Linked DNA regions of Accumulibacter sp.. The main gene of each other region encodes a partner of the protein of the gene in region 2 in a complex. Links are inferred from orthologs where the notes say so. Each region holds a gene or a part of one and is shown on either strand. Other genes may lie near its edges.

What was found.
Region 1: frdA (region 2) and V5B60_RS19925 share a complex: the UniProt entries of both Escherichia coli proteins name them as parts of the enzyme complex. The link is inferred for Accumulibacter sp. from one-to-one orthologs.

The regions. Positions count from the first base shown.
Region 1 is NZ_JAZKUG010000001.1:4,519,118-4,522,411, forward strand. Bases 119-3,094 are described here. They hold V5B60_RS19925 (succinate dehydrogenase iron-sulfur subunit), read right to left. Parts: upstream 1,976-3,094; coding sequence 1,262-1,975; downstream 119-1,261. Other genes in these bases: gltA (citrate synthase), read right to left, coding at 119-937; V5B60_RS19920 (succinate dehydrogenase assembly factor 2), read right to left, coding at 1,008-1,262; sdhA (succinate dehydrogenase flavoprotein subunit), read right to left, coding at 2,000-3,094. In the rest of the region: more of gltA, read right to left, coding at 1-118; more of sdhA, read right to left, coding at 3,095-3,294. UniProt on the Escherichia coli protein: Two distinct, membrane-bound, FAD-containing enzymes are responsible for the catalysis of fumarate and succinate interconversion; the fumarate reductase is used in anaerobic growth, and the succinate dehydrogenase is used in aerobic growth.
Region 2 is NZ_JAZKUG010000001.1:176,479-179,754, forward strand. The notes cover bases 245-3,202. They hold frdA (fumarate reductase (quinol) flavoprotein subunit), read right to left. Parts: upstream 2,639-3,202; coding sequence 851-2,638; downstream 245-850. Other genes in these bases: V5B60_RS00800 (succinate dehydrogenase/fumarate reductase iron-sulfur subunit), read right to left, coding at 245-858; rquA (rhodoquinone biosynthesis methyltransferase RquA), read right to left, coding at 2,744-3,202. Outside these bases: V5B60_RS00795 (fumarate reductase subunit C), read right to left, coding at 1-106; more of V5B60_RS00800, read right to left, coding at 103-244; more of rquA, read right to left, coding at 3,203-3,276. UniProt on the Escherichia coli protein: Two distinct, membrane-bound, FAD-containing enzymes are responsible for the catalysis of fumarate and succinate interconversion; fumarate reductase is used during anaerobic growth, and succinate dehydrogenase is used during aerobic growth.

The DNA.
Region 1 (3,294 bases), 4.3 Mb from region 2 along the record:
TCTTGTAAACGCGGTGGCCGAAGCCCATCAACTTGAAGTCGTCGTTCTTGTCCTTCGCCCGCGTGATGTACTTGCCGACGCGCGAAACGTCGTGGATCTCCTCGAGCATCTGCAGGCAGGCTTCGTTCGCACCACCATGCGCCGGGCCCCAGAGGCAGGCGATGCCGGCCGAGATGCAGGCGTAGGGATTGGCACCGGAAGAGCCGGAGAGGCGCACCGTCGAGGTCGATGCATTCTGCTCGTGGTCGGCGTGCAGCGTGAAGATGGTGTCGAGCGCATGCACGAGAACCGGATTCGGGACGTACTTCTCGCACGGTGTCGCGAACATCATGTGCATGAAATTCGCCGTGTAGTCGAGATCGTTGCGCGGATACATGAACGGTTCGCCGCGATGATACTTGTAGGCCATGGCGACGATCGTCGGCAACTTGGCAACGATGCGGTTGAAGCTGATGCTCTGGTGCTCGAGGTCGGAGAAATCCTCGGCCTCGTGATAGAACGCCGACAACGCGCCGACGACTCCGACCAGCACGGCCATCGGGTGCGCGTCACGGCGGAAGCCCTGATAGAACTTCACCAGTTGCTCGTGCACCATGGTGTGTTCCTTGATGTTCAGTTCGAACTTCCTTTTCTGCTTGGCGTCCGGCAGTTCGCCGTGCCAGAGCAGGTAGGCGACCTCAAGGAAGTTGCACTGCTCGGCCAGTTGCTCGATCGGGTAGCCACGGTAGAGCAACTCACCCTTGTCGCCATCGATGAAGGTGACCGTCGATCGACAGCTCGCCGTCGAAAGGTAGCCGGAATCGTAGGTGAACAGGCCGGTCTTGGCGCCCAGGGTGCGAATGTCGATGCAATCATTGCCGTGTGTCGGCGTCATGATTGGAAACTCGACGGGCGGCCGTCCTTCGATGATCAGAGTTGCTTTGCGCTCGGTCGTCATTCTATAAATCCCCGTTCAGGTGTTGAGGTCACAGCTACGAACAGGAAGCTCTGAGACTAGGACAGCTTCCTTACTTAACTCTTACGTTGCGCAACAAGGCGAGTACTTCGGCCTGAACCGGATCGTCGGGCTCGCGCTGGCCATTGACCAGCGGCCACAGCTCCAGGTCCTCCATGTCGGCCATGGTGACGAAAGCATCCGCCTGCGCTGCATCGAGGGTCGGGTAGAGCCGCTCGAGGAACTCGCCGAGCAGCAGATCCATCTCCAGCATCGCGCGCCGGGTGCAACGCCAGCGCAGGCGGTTGAGCTTTTCCCTATCGTCCATCAGATGGCGCGACGAACCATCATTTCCTTGATCTTGCCGATCGCCCGCGTCGGGTTCAGTCCTTTCGGGCAGACATCGACGCAGTTCATGATCGTATGGCAACGGAACAGACGGTAGGGATCCTCGAGATCATCGAGGCGCTCGTTGGTTGCCTGATCGCGGGTGTCGGCAATGAAGCGGTAAGCGTTGAGCAACCCTGCCGGTCCGACGAACTTGTCGGGATTCCACCAGAACGAGGGGCAAGAGGTGGAACAGCAGGCGCAGAGAATGCACTCGTAGAGGCCGTTGAGTTCCTCGCGCTCTTCCGGCGACTGCAGCCGCTCGCGTTCTGGACGTGGCCCCTCGTTGATCAGGTACGGCTTGATCGAGTGGTACTGCTTGAAAAACTGGGTCATGTCGACGATCAGGTCGCGAATCACCGGCAGGCCGGGCAGCGGCCGCAGGACGACCGGCTGCTTGAGATCCTTGATCTCGGTCAGGCAGGCGAGGCCGTTCTTGCCGTTGATGTTCATCGCGTCGGAACCGCAGATGCCTTCGCGGCACGAGCGGCGATAGGACAGGCTGTCATCCTTGGCCTTCAGCCGCGTCAGGACGTCGAGCAACTTGCGGTCAAGCGAGAAATCGACCTCGACCGAAGCATCCTGCATGTACGGTGCGTTGTCCTTGTCGGGATCGTAGCGGTAGATCTTGAACTGCATGGTACTGGTAGCCATTATCTTGCACTCCTTGGCGCACGATCAGTAGGAACGCGTCTTCAGCGCGATGGTTTCGACGGACAGCGGCTTCATGATCACCGGCTTGTAGCTCAGGCGATTGCCCTCGCGGTGCCAGAGGGTATGCTTGTGCCAGTTGGCGTCGTCGCGCCCATTCGGGTTGGCCGCAGTGTCCGGCGCGTCATCGCGCACATGCGCGCCGCGTGATTCCTTGCGGGCTTCGGCCGAAACCATCGTCGCCTTCGCCACCTCGACCAGGTTGTCCAGCTCAAGCGCCTCGACGCGGGCGGTATTCCAAACCTGCGACTTGTCCTTGATTTCCGTATGCGCGACGGCTTTCTCGACCTCGATGATCTTCGCGACACCCTCGACGAGCATGTCCTTGAAGCGGAAGACGCCGCAGTGCTTCTGCATCGTCCGCTGCAGCTCGAGGCGGCATTCGTTGACACTGGCGCCGCCCGTCTGCGTGTTGAGACGGTTCAGCCGCGCCAGCGTACGATCGGCGAAGCCAGCCGGCAGATCCCTGAGACCGATCTCGCCCGAACGCAGGTCGTCGATCACCGTGTCACCGGAAGCCTTGCCGAAGACCAGCAGGTCGAGCAGCGAATTCGTTCCCAGGCGATTGGCACCATGCACCGAAGCGCAGGCCACTTCACCGGCGGCATAGAACCCGCGGACCGGCGCGCCGTCGTCGCCGACGACCTGTCCCTTGTAGTTGGTCGGCACGCCGCCCATCTGGTAGTGGCAGGTCGGCACGACCGGAATCGGTGCCTTGATCGGGTCGATGCCGGCGAACTGGATCGAAATCTCGCGAATCCCGGGCAGCCGCTTCATGATCGTTGCCGGATCGAGATGGGTGATGTCGAGCAGGACGAAATCCTTGTTCGGGCCACAGCCTCGACCCTCGTTGATCTCGGTCACCATCGCCCGCGAGACCACGTCACGTGACGCGAGGTCCTTGGCGTTCGGTGCGTAGCGTTCCATGAAGCGTTCGTTGGTCGAGTTGCGCAGGATGCCGCCCTCGCCGCGCACCCCTTCGGTGATCAGCACGCCGGCGCCGGCAACCCCAGTCGGGTGGAACTGCCAGAACTCCATGTCTTCGAGCGCGATGCCTGCGCGCGCCGCCATTCCGAGGCCATCGCCGGTATTGATGAAGGCATTGGTGGAAGAGTAGTAGATTCTGCCGGCGCCGCCGGTGGCAAAAACCGTCGCCTTGCTGTGGAAGGCGACGACCTCGCCGGTCTCCATCTCGAGCGCAATGACCCCGAGCACCTGCCCCGACTCGTCGCGGATCAGGTCAAGCGCCATCCACTCGACGA
Region 2 (3,276 bases):
CGGCGACGAAGAGGGCGGTACCTTCGTGGATCATGTACTCGACAAAGAACGGGTTCTTGCGCCACCAGCCGTCCATCGAGCGCACATAGGGACGTCGCTTGTTCACTTGGCACCTCCTTTCGGAGCGAGGAAACGCAGGAAATAGTCGGCTGCGCTGTTGGTCTTGTTCTGGTTGACGGCGTTCGCCGGGTCCACGTGCTTCGGACAGACCTCCGAACAGTAGCCGACTGCCGTGCAGTTGAACACGCCTTCCTCGGAATTGATCAGTTCCATCCGCTCGGCCTTGCCGCCATCCCGCGAATCGACGTTGTAGCGGTGCAGCAGCGCCGTCGCCGCCGGTCCGATGAAGCTCGAATTGAGACCGAACTGCGGGCAGGCAGCGTAGCAGAGCAGACAATTGATGCACGAGCTGAACTGCTCATAGGCATTGAGCTGCTCGGGCGTCTGCAGATACTCGCCCTGCGCCAGAGTGCGCTCCTCCTTCGGGATGATGTAGGGCTGGATGCTCTCGAGTTTCTCGATGAAGCCTTCCATGTTGATCACCAGGTCGCGCTCGATCGGGAAGTGGGCCAGCGCTTCGACGCGCACGCGCGCCGGGTAGTAATCGCGCAGGAAGGTCTGGCACGACAGGCTCGGTATGCCGTTGATCATCATGCCGCAACTGCCGCAGATGGCCATCCGGCACGACCAGCGAAAGCTCAGGGAGCCGTCGAGGTAATCCTTGATGTACTGCACGCCCTGCAGGACCGACATGTCGTCGGTGAACGGCACCTCGAACACCTGCCGGTGCGGCTCCCTGTCCTTTTCCGGGTGGTAGCGAAGGACCTCGATTTCGATCGTCTTTTGCATCTCAGACATTGGACGCCTTCCTTTCCTGCTCGGCCTTTTCTCCTGCGGCCCCATAAGCCCGTGTGCCCGGCTGCGACTTGGTGATCCTGACCGGTCCGTAGTCGATCCGCGGCGGACCGCCGGCGACGTAGTGCGCCTGCGAGTGCGCCAGGAACTTGACATCGTCGCGCTGCTCGTAACCGTCGAGGCGCTGATGGGCGCCACGCGACTCGCGCCGCTGGATCGCCGAACAGGCCATCGACTGCGCGACGTCGAGCTGATACTCGAGCTCGATGGCGAGCAGCCATTCGGTGTTCCAGACGCTCGACTTGTCCTCGAGATTGACGTTGCGGAAACGATCCTTGAGCTCGTCGAGCTTGTCGCAGGTCTTCTGCATGCTGTCGGCAAGACGGTAGATACCGCAGCCGTCCTCCATCGTCTGCGCCATTTCCTTGCGCAGCGTGGCGATGCGCTCGCTGCCGCCGCTCTTCGTCTTCAGTCCCTGGACGCGCTGCTCGACCGCCTGCGCCTGCTTCAGCAGCCGGGCGGAATCGCCAGGAGGCACCGAGCGTGCATGCCGGGCAGCCTCGACGCCGGCGACCTTGCCGAAGACGAGCAGTTCCGACAGCGAGTTGGAACCCAGCCGGTTGGCGCCGTGGATGCCGACGCTGGAACACTCGCCGGCGGCATAGAGCCCCGGCAACGGCGCCGCGCAGCGGCCGTCGACGAGAATGCCGCCCATCGTGTAGTGCACCGCCGGGCGCACCGGGATCGGCGCATGCGCCGGGTCGACGCCCATGAACTGCTCGGCCAGCTCATAGATCTGCGGCAAGCGTTCGCGCAGCTTATGCTCTCCGAGGTGACGCAGATCAAGGTGGACCACCGAGCCGTGCGGCCCCTCGATCGTCCGGCCCTTCTGCTGCTCGTACCAGAAGGCCTGGCTCAGGCGGTCGCGCGGTCCGAGTTCCATCGCCTTGTTGCGTGGCGTCGGTTCGGCCGGCCCCAGCCCATAGTCCTGCAGGTAGCGATAGCCGTCCTTGTTGACCAGGAAGCCACCCTCGCCCCGACAGGCCTCGGTGAACAGCAGACCGGTTCCCGGCATGCAGGTCGGATGGTACTGGACGAACTCCATGTCGCGCAGCGGCACACCGTGCCGATAGGCCAGCGCCATGCCGTCGCCGGTGACGACGCCGCCGTTGGTGTTCTCGCGAAACACCCGGCCGGCACCGCCAGTGGCGATCACCACCGAGCGCGCCTCGACCAGCGTGAATTCGCCGGAAGCGATCTCGATGGCGACGACACCCTGCACGCGCCCATCCTCGACGATCAGGTCAACGCAGAAATGCTCGTCGAAACGCTTGATCGACGGATACTTGATCGAGGTCTGGAACAGCGTGTGCAGCATGTGGAAGCCGGTCTTGTCGGCGGCGAACCACGTCCGCTCGATCTTCATGCCACCGAAGGCACGGACGTTGACGTGGCCGTCGGGCGTCCGGCTCCACGGGCAACCCCAATGCTCGAGTTGCGTCAGCTCCTCCGTACAGTGGGCGACGAAGTACTCGACCACATCCTGCTCGCAGAGCCAGTCACCACCATGCACGGTATCGTTGAAGTGATACTCGAGGCTGTCGCTCGCCTGCTTCACGCCCGCCGAACCCCCCTCGGCAGCGACGGTGTGGCTGCGCATCGGATAGACCTTCGACACCAGCGCGATCTGCAGCGCAGGGTCGGCCTCGGCAACGGCGATTGCCGCCCGCAGGCCGGCCCCGCCGCCACCCACGATCACCACGTCTGCCTTGTAACTCTCCATGCTTGATCCTTTCTCGCACCGACCCGGAGCCGGTGACGATCATCCTGCGGAAAGCCGCGGCAGCACGGTGCGCCGCGGCCAGTCGATTGCGCGTCCGCCTGCCCGCTACCCACTGGCACCGGCGACGACGCGGAGCGTCAACATCTGGTACATGCCCCCGAAGAAACGTTGCTTGCTGACCATGACCGAACGACCGTCGCGCGGCAGCCAGGCGGCCACCTCCTCGCTGAAGAGATCCCGCGCAAACGGCTCCAGGCGGTCGAGAACCGGTTTCCAGAAGTAGCGCAGCGGATTCAGGCGGCTCGGCGGCGCATAATCCACGATGGTCAGCGTTCCGCCCGGTCGAACCACGCGCAGCGCCTCGGCCAGCGTCTTCTCGCGAACCGCCTGCGGCTGCTCGTGCAGGAGGAAGAACAGCAGGGCGCGATCGAAAGCGGCGTCAGCAAAGCTCAACGCCGCCGAATCCATGCAATGCATGCGCACCGGCGCCGCCGCCGCCAGCTTGCCGGAGAGGTTATCGAGCTGGATCGGCAGGATATCGACGATCTCGAGCATGCCGCCGGGCGCCACGCATGCCGCCAGACGCGGCGTCAAATCGCCGTAGGCGCAGGCGATCTGCAGCGTGCGCCCGGGCAGAT